Regions from separate parts of the Pseudoalteromonas sp. DSM 26666 genome, predicted to be linked through region 2. Evidence: predicted binding sites of a transcription regulator. Region 2 holds the regulator's gene; the other holds the start of a gene.

Region 1 (8,115 bases), on a different contig from region 2:
ACAGCCATTCACGACTTCTGTTAAGTTATGTGGCGGAATATTTGTTGCCATACCAACCGCAATACCCGATGAACCATTAACTAACAGGTTAGGTATTTTAGTGGGTAACACATCAGGAATTTGCTCTGTACCATCGTAGTTAGGCACAAAATCAACCGTTTCTTTTTCAAGATCGGCTAATAATTCGTGCGACATTTTTGCCATACGTACTTCTGTATAACGCATTGCCGCTGCTGAATCACCATCAACCGAACCAAAGTTACCCTGACCATCTACTAGCATGTAACGCAGTGAGAATGGCTGAGCCATACGTACGATGGTGTCATAAACTGCACTATCGCCGTGTGGGTGGTATTTACCGATTACGTCACCGACCACACGGGCCGATTTTTTGTAAGGCTTGTTCCAGTCATTACTAAGCTCGTTCATTGCAAACAAAACGCGACGGTGAACAGGTTTTAAACCGTCACGTACGTCTGGTAATGCACGTCCTACAATTACACTCATAGCGTAATCTAAGTAGGAGTTTTTTAACTCGTCTTCAATATTGACTGGCAGAATTTCATTGGCGAGATCAGTCATTTGATATCACATTCCTTCAGTATCAGCTCTTAACAACCCAGTATTAGGTATTAAGAGTGTTTGTTATTATTTCTAAGTAACCATGCTATCACAATTAATTTTAATTTACAGGCGCAAAACTTTGCGATTTATCAATTTAGGCCTATATAATGGCCTCAGATTGACGAGGAAGTATTTTATGACCGAACATCAAAATGTAGATAACGCAGAAATAGCAAAGTTTGAAGCCATCGCAGAACGTTGGTGGGATTTAGAAGGCGAATTTAAGCCGCTTCACGAAATTAATCCATTACGATTAGATTTCATCGCAGACAAAACCAAAGGATTATTTGATAAAGAAACCCTAGATGTAGGATGTGGTGGTGGCATTTTAAGTCACAGCATGGCGCGAATGGGCGCTAAAGTAACTGGCATCGATATGGGCCAAGAGCCTTTAACTGTCGCCAAGTTACACAGCTTAGAAACAAGTGTCCCCGTTGAGTATATAAAAGTACCTGCAGAGCAGTTTGCAGATGAGCACCCTGAGCGCTTTGATGTGATCACTTGTATGGAAATGTTAGAGCACGTCCCCGACCCTGCTTCTATTATTCATGCGGTGGCTAAATTGGCAAAACCAGGCGCTGATGTTTTTTTCTCTACTCTTAATAAAACCCCAAAAGCTTACTTATACGCTATTGTCGGGGCAGAAAAACTGTTAAAAATGGTCCCCGAAGGTACCCATGACCATAAAAAGTTTATTAAACCTGCACAATTAATTGCATGGGCAGAGCAAGCTGGCTTAAAAGTACGTGCCAGTGCTGGTTTAAGTTACAACCCGCTTTCTAAGCAATACACAATGAATGATGATGTAAGCGTAAATTATATGCTGCATTTTGAGAAGTTAGTGTAATGGCAAGCTCTCAACCCCCCATTGCCCCAATGGAATATCAAGCATTGCTGTTTGACTTAGATGGCACTTTACTCGATACCGCTGATGATTTAGGCGCCGCACTCAACACCGTGCTGCAAAATCATCAACAACCCCAAGTGGGCAGTGATATATATCGCCCCGCGGCTTCAAACGGTGCTGCCGCTTTATTGGCTGCTGGTTTTAAAGAAAGCTGGGCACAACAGCCGCAAGAGCAACTTTTACATGAGCTAGTCACGCAATATGCTGCCAATATTGCCACCCATACTCGATGTTTTGTAGGAATAGAGCAATTATTAATCGCACTTGATAACAAAGCAATCCCTTGGGGAATTATGACCAATAAGCCCGGATTTTTAACTGATCCTTTAGTCAAGGCGATTCCTGCATTAAAAAATGCACGTATTGTGATAAGCGGTGATACCTTAGCTGAATCTAAGCCCTCACCCCTTCCTTTACTGTATTGCGCTGAGCAAATGAGTGTAGATCCTTCACGTTGCTTATATATAGGTGATGCGCAGCGTGACATTCAAGCAGGTAAAGCAGCCAATATGCACACCGCAACCGCACTATGGGGATATGTACCGAGTGTTGACGAGGCATTGGCTTGGAATGCGGATTTTAATTGGCACAGTCCTATAGATGCATTTAACCACATATAGTGCCATGTTAATTAATAAACACTACATATTGTGATTGTGTTAGTTTTTACGCAAAGCTTGATGATAAAAAAAGCAGACAAAATTTATTTTAAAAAAGCGTAAATTTAATCTTTCCTTAGTTGATTTTTACAAATTTCAACTTAACCGAATGATCAAAGGTTAATGCCTACTAACACAATTGCGTTATCCCAACGTTATCCACAATGAGAGCGGTTTCTGTCCCTTGCAAAAGATCCCAGACCACACTATCTTGTGATCTCTAATTTGAACAACACCAGATATTGTGGCTAAATGTTATTCAATTAAATTCACCAAACCGGTGAAAATAACAATAAACGAATAGGCACTGCGCTTTTTTAGGTGCACGCATTGGTCAAAAATATTTAATTCCCAAGGAATACAGGCAAAGCTATGAACCAACAGTTATCTGTAAGCAAACGTGACGGTCGTAAAGAGCCACTCGATCTTGATAAGATCCATCGCGTTATTGAATGGGCCGCCGAAGGTTTAAATAACGTTTCGGTTTCACAAGTTGAACTAAAATCGCATATTCAATTTTATGACGGTATTCGTACTAAAGACATCCACGAAACGATTATTAAAGCCGCTGCGGATCAGATCTCAAAAGAATCACCTGATTATCAGTACCTTGCTGCTCGTTTAGCTGTATTCCATTTACGTAAAAAAGCCTATGGCCAGTTTGAGCCACCGCGTCTTTTTGACCATGTTACTAACATGGTTGAACAAAAACGCTACGATGCACATTTACTTGTTGATTACACAGAGCAAGAATTAGATGAGCTAGATGCGTACTTAGATCATTCTCGCGATCTTAACTTTAGCTACGCAGCGGTAAAGCAACTTGAAGGTAAATACCTAGTTCAAAACCGTGTAACGGGTGAAATTTACGAAAGCGCGCAGTTTTTATATATCTTAGTGGCTGCAAGCTTATTCTCTGATTACCCTCGTGATACACGTATTGATTACATCAAACGTTTTTATGATGCGGTTTCATTATTTAAAATTTCTTTACCTACGCCAATTATGTCGGGCGTACGTACACCAACACGCCAGTTTAGCTCATGTGTACTTATTGAGTGTGGCGATAGCCTAGACTCAATTAATGCTACATCATCAGCAATTGTTAAATACGTTTCTCAACGTGCTGGCATTGGTATTAATGCAGGTCGTATTCGTGCATTAGGTAGCCCTATTCGTAACGGTGAAGCGTATCACACTGGCTGTATTCCGTTTTATAAGCACTTTCAAACAGCGGTTAAAAGCTGTTCGCAAGGCGGTGTACGTGGTGGCGCAGCAACCCTTTTCTACCCGCTTTGGCATTTAGAAGTTGAAAACTTATTAGTACTTAAAAACAACCGTGGTGTTGATGATAACCGCGTACGTCACTTAGATTACGGCGTACAGTTTAATAAACTCATGTACTCACGTTTAATTAAAGATGATTACATCACGTTATTCAGCCCATCTGATGTGCCTGGCCTTTACGATGCATTTTTTGAAGACCAAGACGAGTTTGACGCGCTATATGTAAAATATGAGCAAGACGAGTCAATTCGTAAAAAACGAATTAAAGCAATTGAGCTGTTCTCTATGTTTGCTCAAGAACGTGCTAGCACGGGTCGTATTTATTTACAGAACGTAGACCACTGTAATACACACAGTCCGTTTATCTCAAAAGTGGCGCCTATTCGTCAATCTAACTTATGTTTAGAAATTGCGTTACCGACTAAGCCTCTTAGCAACGTGAATGATGAAGAAGGTGAAATTGCACTTTGTACATTATCTGCGTTTAACTTAGGTGCCATTGAGTCTTTAGATGAACTAGAAGAGTTAGCAGAGCTTGCGGTACGCGCACTTGATAACCTACTTGATTTCCAAGACTACCCAGTACCTGCAGCTAAAAATGCAACCATGGGACGTCGTACGCTAGGCATAGGCGTTATTAACTACGCATACTACCTAGCTAAAAACGGTAAGCGTTATTCAGATGGCAGCGCAAATGCGCTTACGCACAGAACATTTGAAGCGATTCAGTACTACCTAATGAAAGCATCTAATGAGCTGGCAAAAGAACGTGGTGCCTGTCCTAAATTTAACGAAACAACGTACTCACAAGGTATTATGCCAACCGATACGTACAAACGTGATTTAGATAAAATTTGTGATGAACCACTTCATCTTGATTGGGACGCGTTACGTGCCAGTATTAAAGAGCACGGTATGCGTAACTCAACACTGAGCGCATTAATGCCATCAGAAACATCATCGCAAATATCTAATGCAACCAATGGCATTGAGCCACCGCGTGGCCATATTAGTGTTAAAGCAAGTAAAGACGGTATTTTAAAACAAGTTGTCCCTGAATACGAACGCCTTAAAGATAGCTATGAGTTACTGTGGGATATCCCATCAAACGATGGTTACTTACAATTAGTAGGCATAATGCAGAAATTTATCGACCAAACGATTTCAGCAAATACTAATTATGATCCAAATAAATACGAAGGCGGTAGAGTACCTATGAAAGTCTTATTAAAAGACTTACTTGGTGCCTACAAGCTAGGTGTTAAAACGCTGTACTACCATAACACCCGTGATGGCGCATCAGATGCACAAGAAGACGCTCCAGAAGTGGAAGATGACGATTGTGCAGGCGGCGCGTGTAAAATTTAATAGTTAAACTTAAAGCGGGCGCCTTGCCCGCTTTGTCCTGATAGTTTTAGTGATAGTTTTTTGAGTGATAAACATGTCTTATACTACTTTTAGCAGAAATCATAATAACCAAATGCAAGAGCCAATGTTTTTTGGTCAAACCGTTAACGTGTCACGTTACGATCAACAAAAATACCCTATTTTTGAAAAGCTGATTGAAAAACAATTGTCTTTCTTTTGGCGTCCTGAAGAAGTTGACGTAAGTAAAGATCGTTTAGACTTTCAAGCACTTCCTGATCACGAAAAGCATATCTTTTTAAGTAACTTAAAATACCAAACTTTGCTTGATAGTGTTCAAGGCCGTTCGCCTAACGTTGCACTATTGCCAATTGTGTCAATTCCTGAGCTTGAAACATGGATTGAAACATGGGCGTTTAGTGAAACCATTCACAGTCGCTCATACACACATATTATTCGTAACGTAACCCAAGCGCCTGAACTCATCTTTGACGACATTGTTAGCAATGACAAAATTAGTGAACGTGCCGATGCCGTAACCACTTATTACGACGATTTAATTAACTCGGTGTCGCTTTACAACCTGTACGGTGAAGGCAAACATGACATTAATGGTGAAACCGTGGTGGTTAATTTATTTGAGCTGAAAAAGAAATTGTATCTGGCGATGATGTCAGTGAACATTCTTGAAGCTATTCGCTTTTATGTCAGCTTTGCGTGTTCATTTGCGTTTGCCGAGCGTGAGCTAATGGAAGGCAATGCTAAAATTATTAAGCTTATTGCCCGTGATGAAGCGCTTCACCTTTCAGGCACTCAGCATATTTTAAATATTATGCAAGATGGCAAAGACGACCCTGAAATGGCAATTGTTGCTGCACAGTGCCGTGAAGAAGCAATCAAAATGTTTGTTGACGCTGCAGAGCAAGAAAAAGAATGGGCCGAGTACCTGTTTAAAGATGGTTCAATGATTGGCTTAAATAAGCATATTTTATGTCAGTATGTTGAATACATTACCAATGCACGCATGACTGCTATTGGTTTACCAGCACAGTTTGATAATAACAGTAACCCTATTCCATGGATCAACTCATGGCTTGTTTCTGATAACGTGCAAGTTGCTCCACAAGAAGCGGAAATTAGCTCATACCTTGTAGGTCAAATTGATTCACAGGTTGATGCAGCTGAATTTGGTGACTTTGATTTATAATGACTGATAGAACCACTGCAAGTGTCACGCTTGCAGATAACAGCCAGTGTTTAGATTTTACCGCTGGCTGCCCTTCTCTTTTACACTGCTTAGAATCGAATAAAATTGATGTTGCTTACCAGTGCCGTGAGGGATATTGTGGTGCGTGTCGTGCTACGCTTGTCTCTGGTGAAGTCAATTACAATGAAGAACCGTTAGCCTTTGTGCGTGATGGTGAAATACTATTGTGTTGCTGCAAGCCCAATGGTGATATCAGTATTAATTTAAAGTAACTAGCAAACCACACAGTATAATGCCTAACAGCTCGCTTTATTCACTTACCTGTTTCTGCAATTATTACTCAAGTAATCGCGATTATAGCCGTGTTATTTACTCTGAATAAGCAGCAGGTACAAATCGGTAATGACCCGTAATTGTATAAGCAAAAAGCATATCGCTCATTTCAGGTCCGCGACCAATATTGTGCACAATAAGCGGGTGACCACTGTCCTGCGCTATTTGATTAACGACCATACCTATGTGCGGTAAATTGCCTGGCAGCATCCAAGTGACTATGTCACCGGTTTTATAATCTGCTGCATTAAGCGATTTAGTTAACACTTGAGCATGGCGCTCAAAGTAAACCTGTAAGTTAGGTACACGTCGATGATCAATGTTTTTATCTGGCTTGGTTAATCCCCAAATACGCTTAGAAGGATATGCGCGAAAATTGGCCTGCATGTCTTCATGTACTAACTTTTGTAAATCAATACCAAGCTGTCGATACGACCTAATTATAACATCAGTACACACACCAATATTATCGGGCACATCGCCACCAGGGTATTCAAGCCTATGATAGGCGCCATCGTAAGTTACTTGTTGCGTTGTTCTGTGGATCAATGCATTGACGATATCGTCATCAAAAGAGCTCGCCTGCACATTAAAGGCAGATAAAACTAGTACATAGAGCATAAAGCGCGACATATAAATTCCTTTTATAATATTTATTAACTAAAGCTGTTGAGTAATATAGTCAGGAATATTAAATTTATTTCCATTGCTGGTAAAGTGCGCATCAAGTGCATAGGCCATTTTTTCAAGCGGAGCATCATCATAACCACAGGTTTGGATTTCATTGATGTAGCGCATAATAAAAGCGTGAGCACCGAGCTCGCGCCATTGAACGACATGAGCCAGCTCATGAAAATGCACTATTAAATTACGCGCAACATGAGATAATATGTAATAAGTGTTTTTATAGGTGATCCCTGCTACATCCATGTCAATAAAATCGCTTAAACCAATTTCACGTAAACCAGTAAAGTCAGGCTTGGGAATGTGTTCAACAACCACATAAAATGCAGTTTTCAAAAAATCATGCGGGTAAAAGCCAGCAAATTCGCTAACAAATGTATCACAGCATATTCTTTGATCAACATACTCGCTATTCGTTTTATCAATCCATTGTTCTATTTGCGCTAGCATGTTTTCTCCAAAAAATTTGCTTAGTGACTTAACTTAAGCATAAATATTTAATGACGCAGAATTTGCTTTTATCAATAAAAAAGCGCCAATGGTATTATTACTGACGCTGATTATTAATAATGGCTATAAAGTTGCCTAGCCTTCTTCTTCAACCAATGATTCTAATAACTCATGGATCTCTGATTTTAATTCTTTGTCTTCAATTTTATTCGCACTGATTTTAGCATCTTGCAGATTTTTAATTGCCGCTTCTTTATCACCCAGCTCAAGCTGTAAAGTAGCCATAGAAAAGGCAACAGACGACATATGATCTTTGTTATTAATTTCTATCGACTTCTGTAACGCTTTTTCGTAAGTCTCGATAGCTTCCTCTAGCTCTTCGGTGAAATCAGCCAATGTTTCCCACTGAACAGGGTGATCTTTCGCTGTATTTTCGTTTTCAATACAAATAGCTTTTAGCTCAGCATATAAAGATTCAAACTGTTTAGTATCATTTTTATTAGCCGCTGCCATCAGCTTTTCCGCCAAATCGTGAACCGCTTTGTATACTTTAGTATTCATAATTAATTGCTACCTTATTAACGCGCCTTTTTTGATTT
Region 2 (8,115 bases):
TTACTGCCAGAGCTCGATGCCCTAATGCGCGAGGAGAGATATCATGAAAAAAATGCACCCCAGCAACTAAGGTATCTGTTGTTACAGCAAGCTGACAGTTTGCTGGTACAGTGACAAGCGCACAGTCATCTCCAATCCCTAAATTAACATCGCGACGAGTGATACCGCGACCTTTAAAGTAGTGATTAATTAATTCAAATTCCTTCATACACAAAAAAGCCGACCTATGCCGGCTCTCCTTTTTAACGGTTATTTATAACAACTCACTGAAATTAATATGCAGCTTAAGTTGTTATGACTTGCGTAACTGTTTTACAGCTTTATCAAGTACACCGTTTACAAATTTATGGCTATCTTCAGCGCCAAACATTTTCGCTAATTCAATGCTTTCATTGATAGCCACTTTGTAAGGAACATCTTCACGAAATTTAAGCTCGTAGCTGCTTAAACGTAAGATTGCACGTTCAACTTCGTCTAATTCATCAAATGGACGAGTTAAATGAGGCGATACAGCTTCGTCTAGTTGCTTATGATTTACGGCAACTCCACGCGCTAAATCTTTAAAATATTCAACATCAATTTTAGTCACATCGTTTTCGATCAACATTTGTTGTTCGATATCGGCAATTGCATTGCCGCTTAATTGCCATGAATACACGGCTTGAAGTGCTAAGATACGTGCTTTACGTCTTGCTGCTGGTTTCACAAAAATTCCTTAAACTTAAATTTTATCTAACACATTAACCATTTCAAGCGCACCTAAAGCAGCTTCGCCGCCTTTGTTACCCATTTTGGTACCTGCGCGCTCAATTGCTTGCTCAATGCTTTCAGTGGTTAATACGCCAAATGCAACCGGGATATCATACTCAAGCGATACTTGTGCAAGCCCTTTATTTGACTCGCCAGCGACGAGATCAAAGTGAGGCGTGCCCCCTCTGATCACTACACCTAAGGCGATAATTGCATCATATTCTTTTTTTGCTGCAACGCGTTTCGCTGCTAAAGGTAATTCAACCGCACCGGGTACGTAAATCACGGTAATATCGTCTTCTGATACTCCACCAGTACGTTTTAGCTCATCAACAGCACCTGCAAGCAAGCTACTACCAATAAAGTCATTAAAACGAGAAATGACAATGGCAAACTTTTTGCCTGGAGCGTATTTATTACCTTCAATAATTTTCATTTGATAACCCTAAAAATAAGTTTAAGCGATTTCGGTTGCACAAAAATTGATGCGCATTATACCACATAAATAAAATAATAACCTAGCGCGTAATTATTGTGGCTCTACGTAGTCAACCACTTCTAAATGGAACCCTGATAATGCATGGTATTTTTTAGGTAAACTCATCAAACGCATTTTTTGAATACCTAAATCAGCCAGAATTTGCGAACCCACACCGACGGTGCGCGAAGTACCTTGAAATTTACGTGGCGTCACATTTTCACCCGCATCAGCTGCGGCAAACGCTTTTACTGTGGCTTCTAACTCTTCAGTGCTTTCTTGCTTACCTAAAATAACTAAGGCGCCATTATGCTCAGCAATATAAGCCATTGCTTGCGATAAACCCCAACTACGGTCAGCATTGCGATCAGAGAGTAAAATATCGTTAAAGGTACTTTGTAAATGCACACGTACTAAGGTCGGTTCTTGTTGCTTTATTTCACCTTTAAGCAATGCATAGTGTAACTGCCCATCAATGGTGTCTTTGTAAGTCACTAAGTCAAACTCACCATGTTCAGTTGGCAATTTACATTTTGCAACTTGCTCAATTGTGGTTTCGTTTAGGTTACGGTACTCGATTAAATCAGCAATGGTGCCAATTTTAATATCATGTTGCTTAGCAAATACTTCTAAATCAGGACGACGCGCCATGGTGCCATCTTCATTTAGGATTTCTACAATCACTGATGATGGCTCAAGCCCTGCTAAACGCGCTAAGTCACACCCCGCTTCTGTATGCCCGGCACGTGTTAACACGCCGCCTGGTTGCGCCATAATAGGAAAAATATGACCTGGTTGTACAATATCGCTTGGCACAGCGCCTTTCGCGATGGCAGCTTGAACAGTGCGGGCACGATCCGCTGCAGAAATACCTGTGGTAACCCCTTTTGATGCTTCAATAGACATAGTAAAGTTAGTTGAGAATGCAGCACCATTATTTTTTACCATTAATGGTAAATCAAGCTGCGAGCAACGCTCTTGAGTCATGGTTAAACAAATTAGTCCACGGCCATGAGTCGCCATAAAGTTAATGGCTTCTGCACTAATGTGCTCAGCAGCAATAATTAAATCGCCTTCATTTTCTCTGTCTTCATCATCCATTAAAATAACCATTTTACCGGCTTTAATGTCATCAATTATTTCTTGTGCGCTGTTTAAATTCATAAGTTGCTCGTATAAGTTGTCAATGTCGTTATTTTATAAAGCCCGCTTTAGCGAGTAAGCTCATCGAAATATCTGAACCCGTAGGTTGTTCAGCCCCTCTAACTAGGCGCTCTAAATAACGTGCTATTTGGTCGACCTCTAAATTCACTTTGGTACCGACTTGAAAATCAGCTATGGTCGTTTGCCCGCTGGTGTGGGGCACAATCGTCAGTTTAAATTTATTACCTTCAACTGCATTAACCGTCAGGCTAATACCATCAATACAAACCGACCCTTTGTAAGGAATGTATTTCATTAAATTTTCATCGGTGGCTAACCAATATTCTGTTGCTCGCGCATTGGCATTAATTGCTGTGATAGTGGCAATGCCATCTACATGGCCAGACACTAAATGACCACCGAGGCGCGAAACAGGTTGCATCGCCTTTTCTAGATTAACGGTTTGCCCTAATGCGTAATGTGCAAACCCTGTTAAGCTAATCGTTTCATTTGATAAGTCAGCACTAAAGCCATCAATATGCTTATCAACAACCGTCAGGCATACACCATTAGTTGCAATACTGTCACCTAACTTAACATCACTCATATCAAGGTTTTTACTTTGGATACGAATAGCTAAATCACCTTGTTTTTTTTGTAATAACGCAATTTTACCTGTCGCTTCAACTATTCCAGTAAACATAGTGCTACTCTTTATATAAAATGATTAATGAGCTTTTTTTAGTGCTGTGATACGTAAATCATCACCGATTGGCACACACTCATTAAAAGTTAAATTAATGGTATTTTGCATACTCATTAACTCTGGGAAATTTAGTAAACTTTTAGCATCGCTGCCCATTAATTTAGGAGCAATGTAAAAAACAAACTCATCAATTAAATCAAGTTCTGTCATTTTACCGGCCAGTGTTGCTCCGGCCTCTAGCCACACATTATTAAACTGCAATTGGGCAAGCGTGTGTAACACGGCCAGTAAATCTACTTTATTATTATTTTCAGGTACTTCAATCTGTTTAACAAAATGAGGCCACTGATGCGATTTATCAACCTTGGTGGTAAATATTATCACCTCACTTTGAATTGAAAATAAGGCAAGATCAGGGGTAAGTCTATTTTGTGAGTCAATAACAACGCGAACCGGTTGGCGCAGTGGTAAATCAGTTGGTAAAGAATACGGTAACTCTTCTGGGCGCACATTTAATTTTGCATCATCCATTAATACCGTATCGGCACCGGTTAAAATTGCACAGCTTTGTGCTCGGTATAGTTGCACATCTTGGCGTGCTGCGGGGCCAGTTATCCATTTACTTTGCCCGTTTTTAAGCGCCGTTTTACCATCTATACTGGCGGCCATTTTGCAAGTCACAAAGGGTAACCCCTGCTCCATGCGCTTAAAAAACCCAAAGTTTAATGCGCGAGCTTGCGCTTCAAGTAATCCGTGAGCAACTTCTATACCAGCATCCGCTAAAATTTTCAGACCTTTGCCTGCAACTTGCGGGTTGCTGTCAACCATTGCGGCAATCACTTTTTTAACACCGGCTGCTTTTAGCCCTTCAGCACATGGCGGTGTTCGACCATAATGACTGCAAGGCTCAAGTGTTACATAAGCGGTTGCGCCTTTGGCATTTTCACCAGCCATAGCCAGTGCGTTTACCTCTGCATGACCTTGACCCGCTAACTGATGAAACCCTTCACCTATTATTTTATTATTTTTTACGAGTACGCAGCCAACATTAGGATTAGGGGTTGTCGTAAAGCGCCCTTTTTTTGCCAGTTCAATAGCGCGAGCCATGTAGCGTTTATCATCCTCTGAAAACGAACTTTGCTTGGTCATTACTATTCCCCTAAGCGGGCTATTTCTTCACCAAATTCGCGTATATCTTCAAACGAGCGATACACAGAGGCAAATCTTACATAGGCCACTTTATCTAACTTTTTAAGCGCTTCCATAATGCACTCACCCACCAAATGGCTAGACACCTCGCGTTCGCCAGTGGCACGTAACTGCGACTTAATAATATTAACCACTTCATCAACTTGCTCAGTGCTTACGGGGCGTTTTTCGAGGGCGCGAGTTAAGCCATTTAGTAACTTATCTTCATTAAACGGTTCGCGGCTGCCATCTTGCTTGATGACCCGTGGCATCACTAATTCAGCCCCTTCAAAGGTGGTAAATCGTTCGTGGCATTCATTACATTCACGACGTCTACGTACTTGGTGTCCCCCACCTACAAGGCGAGAATCAATAACTTTAGTATCTTTGGCGGTGCAAAAAGGGCAATGCATAACTGTGTGTTTCCGTTTTAAAAACAAAAAATGGCCGCTGTAATAGCGGCCATTATCATAACAAAAATGTGTGCAGTTGTGATCTAAATTACTATTTTACTCTTGGGTTAAGCGTAAACAGGTAATTTTGCACAAATTGCTTTCACTTTTTCTTTTACTTGCGCTTGCACTGACTCATCTTCGATGTTGTCTAGTACGTCACAGATCCAGCCCGCTAACTCTTTTGATTCAGCTTCTTTAAAGCCACGACGAGTGATTGCTGGTGAACCAATACGCAGACCAGAGGTAACGAATGGTGAACGTGGATCGTTCGGTACTGAGTTTTTGTTAACCGTGATATTCGCATTACCTAGGGCAGCATCTGCATCTTTACCTGTGATATCTTTGTCGATTAAATCAAGTAAGAATAAGTGGTTGTCAGTTTTACCCGATACTACTTTGTAGCCGCGCTCTTGTAATACCGCAACCATTGCTTGTGCATTTTTAACAACTTGTGCTTGGTATGTTTTAAACTCAGGTTGAAGTGCTTCTTTAAATGCGACCGCTTTAGCAGCAATAACATGACATAAAGGACCACCTTGGCCACCTGGGAAAACAGCGCTGTTTAGCTTTTTGTAAATTTCTTCATCGCCACACGCAGAGATGATTAAACCACCGCGAGGACCCGCTAATGTTTTGTGTGTTGTGGTTGTTACAACGTGAGCAAATGGCACTGGGCTTGGGTAAACACCCGCAGCAATTAAACCTGCAACGTGCGCCATATCAACAAATAAGTAAGCACCTACTTTGTCTGCAATTTCACGGAACTTAGCCCAATCAACAATACCTGAGTATGCAGAAAAACCAGCAATGATCATTTTTGGTTTGTGCTCAAGTGCTAACGCTTCAACTTGTGCGTAATCAATTTCGCCAGTTTCTTCGTTAAGGCCATACTGAATTGCGTTGTATGTTTTACCAGAGAAGTTAACGTGTGAGCCGTGCGTTAAATGACCACCGTGCGCTAGGCTCATGCCTAATACAGTATCAAGTGGGCTTAAAAGAGCTTGGAAAACAGCAGCATTCGCTTGTGAACCGGCATGAGGCTGTACGTTTGCGTAATCTGTACCAAATAATTCATTTGCGCGGTCAATAGCAAGTTGCTCAACCACGTCTACGTGCTCACAGCCACCGTAGTAACGTTTGCCCGGGTAACCTTCAGCGTATTTGTTAGTCAGCTGAGAACCCTGCGCTTCAAGTACGCGTGGGCTACAGTAGTTTTCAGATGCAATTAACTCAATATGCTCTTCCTGACGTGATGTTTCTTTGCTCATCGCGTCAAATAACTCTGGATCAAAGTCCGAAATATTCATGCTACGTTCTAACATTGGGGTCTCCTGGGCAACGTGTATGGGTATTTTTTAGAGGCTTTATTGTACGCTTAAAACGACGTTTTGCCTACGCTCTTAAGTTGAGGATATTTAAACAGGGATTGAAACTATTTCACAGCATTTTGATGATGATATTTTTTTATAAACTAATAACAATTTTAAATGAATTCTATTTACTACATTTATATAGCTTATGCGTTATGTCTAAAGCGATGCATAAATAAACAAAAAAAGCGGCCTAAGCCGCTTTTATTATCTGCCTTTTTTAGGCAAGCTTTTTAAACAACTCTGTACGCAAAATATCATAATCGTTGTGCATATCAGTGGCTAAACACGGTTTTGCTAATGCATCAGCTAACGGCTTTGGCATATCTAATTCAACATTAAGGATATCCTCAACGCTGTCTTTAAATTTGGCCGGATGCGCAGTCGCTAAAAAAATCCCCACAGCATCTGCTGCCTTATTTTCTACAAGACCTTGGTAAGCAATTGCGGTGTGAGGCTCTGCAATATAGCCAAGCTGTTGAATTTTTTTCATCACTGTTTGTGTTTGCTGCTCATCAACACTCACCGAATAAAAGTTATCATAACTAAACCAGTTATTATCTAACATTGATTGCACACGTGGCCAGTTATTAGGTTTACTCACATCCATTGCATTTGAAAGCGATTCAATTGTCGCATTAGGCGTCCAATTTTTATCAAGCATAAAGCGCGGTACTGTGTCGTTTTGGTTTGTAGTCGCACTTAGTTTACCAACTGGCATACCAATAACAGCGCCAATCATAGCCGCACACACATTACCAAAGTTACCACTCGGTACTGAAATATGCGCTGTAGCACGCTTTTCTTTTGGCAGCTGTGCAATGGCTTCAAAGTAATAACACACCTGCGCGACTAAACGGCTAATATTAATTGAATTTGCTGAGTTTAAACCTAACTTCGATTTTAGCTCTTCATCTAAAAATGATTTTTTAACCAACTCTTGGCAATCATCAAAACTACCCTCAATCGCATAACAGTGAATGTTGTCACCAAGCGTTGTAAATAACTTTTGCTGCGCTAATGAAATTTTACCTTTAGGGTATAAAATAACGACATCAATATTTGGTTTGTTATAAAAAGCATGCGCTACGGCAGCCCCGGTATCACCCGATGTTGCAGTTAAAATAGTGACTTTTTCACCTTGATTAAATTGCGCCAAGCACTCGGCCATAAAACGGCCACCAAAATCTTTAAATGCCAGTGTTGGGCCGTGAAATAACTCTAAGCAATAGGTATTATCTTCAACTTCCACCAGCTTAACCGGAAAGTTAAACGCATTCTTAACCATCTGGGCAACAGTATCACTTGGCAGCTCGTCACCAATAAGGTGCGATAAAATTTTGCCGCTGCGAGTAACAAAGTCCATATCTAGTAATGCATCAACATCACTTAATGGCGCTAACGACTCTGGAAAAAACACACCTTGATTACGCCCTAGTCCTGTTTTTACAGCTTCAATAAACGACACTTTTTGTGAATATTCTTTTAAATTATGTAATTGCATGACTCTTTATCCTATAAAACATTTAATTGACGCGTGCCGTCGTTATCTAATTTACAAATATGGCAAAAGCCTTGCTCGTTGATGTAATTTTCCTCTAGCCACTGCGCGCATTGCTCTGCCGCTTCAAGCGTTTTACATACACTAAACAAGGTCGGCCCTGCGCCTGAAATACTCACAACTTCAGCACCCAGTGCTGGTAAGCTTGCTTTGGCATCACTAAAGCCGCTTATAAGTGGCGCACGGTATGGCTCTGCTATTTCGTCTTTCATAATGCTTAATGCATCATCAAAACGCCCTGTTAGCAGTAAGCTACTAAACGCCGATAAACGCTGAGCAAACTCAACCCCGGCATGCATACTTAGCTCTTTTGGTAAAACAGAGCGCGCTTTTGCGGTATTGAGCGAAAAACCCGGAAATGCGGCAACGTAATACCAGCTTTCATCAACAGGTAAAGCAATAGATTTATCAGGAATTAAATCACCGGTTAACTGTAAGCCACCTAAATAACACGGTGTGATGTT

The links. Region 2 encodes NrdR, which represses ribonucleotide reductase genes. Its sites were predicted from a motif close to AAACACNANATNTNGTGTTT; they were not measured.
Region 1: the regulator NrdR is predicted to act here: its motif matches at 2,421-2,440, upstream of nrdA (class 1a ribonucleoside-diphosphate reductase subunit alpha).

The regions. Positions count from the first base shown of each region.
Region 1 covers NZ_FPAR01000001.1:504,385-512,499, forward strand. The annotation lists gene gyrA (DNA topoisomerase (ATP-hydrolyzing) subunit A) at 1-582, opposite strand, end outside; gene ubiG (bifunctional 2-polyprenyl-6-hydroxyphenol methylase/3-demethylubiquinol 3-O-methyltransferase UbiG) at 761-1,471, shown strand; gene BM380_RS02310 (HAD family hydrolase) at 1,471-2,151, shown strand; gene nrdA (class 1a ribonucleoside-diphosphate reductase subunit alpha) at 2,563-4,845, shown strand; gene nrdB (class Ia ribonucleoside-diphosphate reductase subunit beta) at 4,919-6,049, shown strand; gene yfaE (class I ribonucleotide reductase maintenance protein YfaE) at 6,049-6,321, shown strand; gene BM380_RS02330 (DUF1287 domain-containing protein) at 6,419-7,015, opposite strand; gene BM380_RS02335 (hypothetical protein) at 7,043-7,516, opposite strand; gene BM380_RS02340 (tetratricopeptide repeat protein) at 7,652-8,077, opposite strand.
Region 2 covers NZ_FPAR01000006.1:33,997-42,111, forward strand. The annotation lists gene thiL (thiamine-phosphate kinase) at 1-208, opposite strand, end outside; gene nusB (transcription antitermination factor NusB) at 293-706, opposite strand; gene ribE (6,7-dimethyl-8-ribityllumazine synthase) at 722-1,186, opposite strand; gene ribBA (bifunctional 3,4-dihydroxy-2-butanone-4-phosphate synthase/GTP cyclohydrolase II) at 1,280-2,392, opposite strand; gene BM380_RS12090 (riboflavin synthase) at 2,421-3,074, opposite strand; gene ribD (bifunctional diaminohydroxyphosphoribosylaminopyrimidine deaminase/5-amino-6-(5-phosphoribosylamino)uracil reductase RibD) at 3,099-4,226, opposite strand; gene nrdR (transcriptional regulator NrdR) at 4,229-4,678, opposite strand; gene glyA (serine hydroxymethyltransferase) at 4,786-6,042, opposite strand; gene thrC (threonine synthase) at 6,311-7,594, opposite strand; gene thrB (homoserine kinase) at 7,606-8,115, opposite strand, start outside.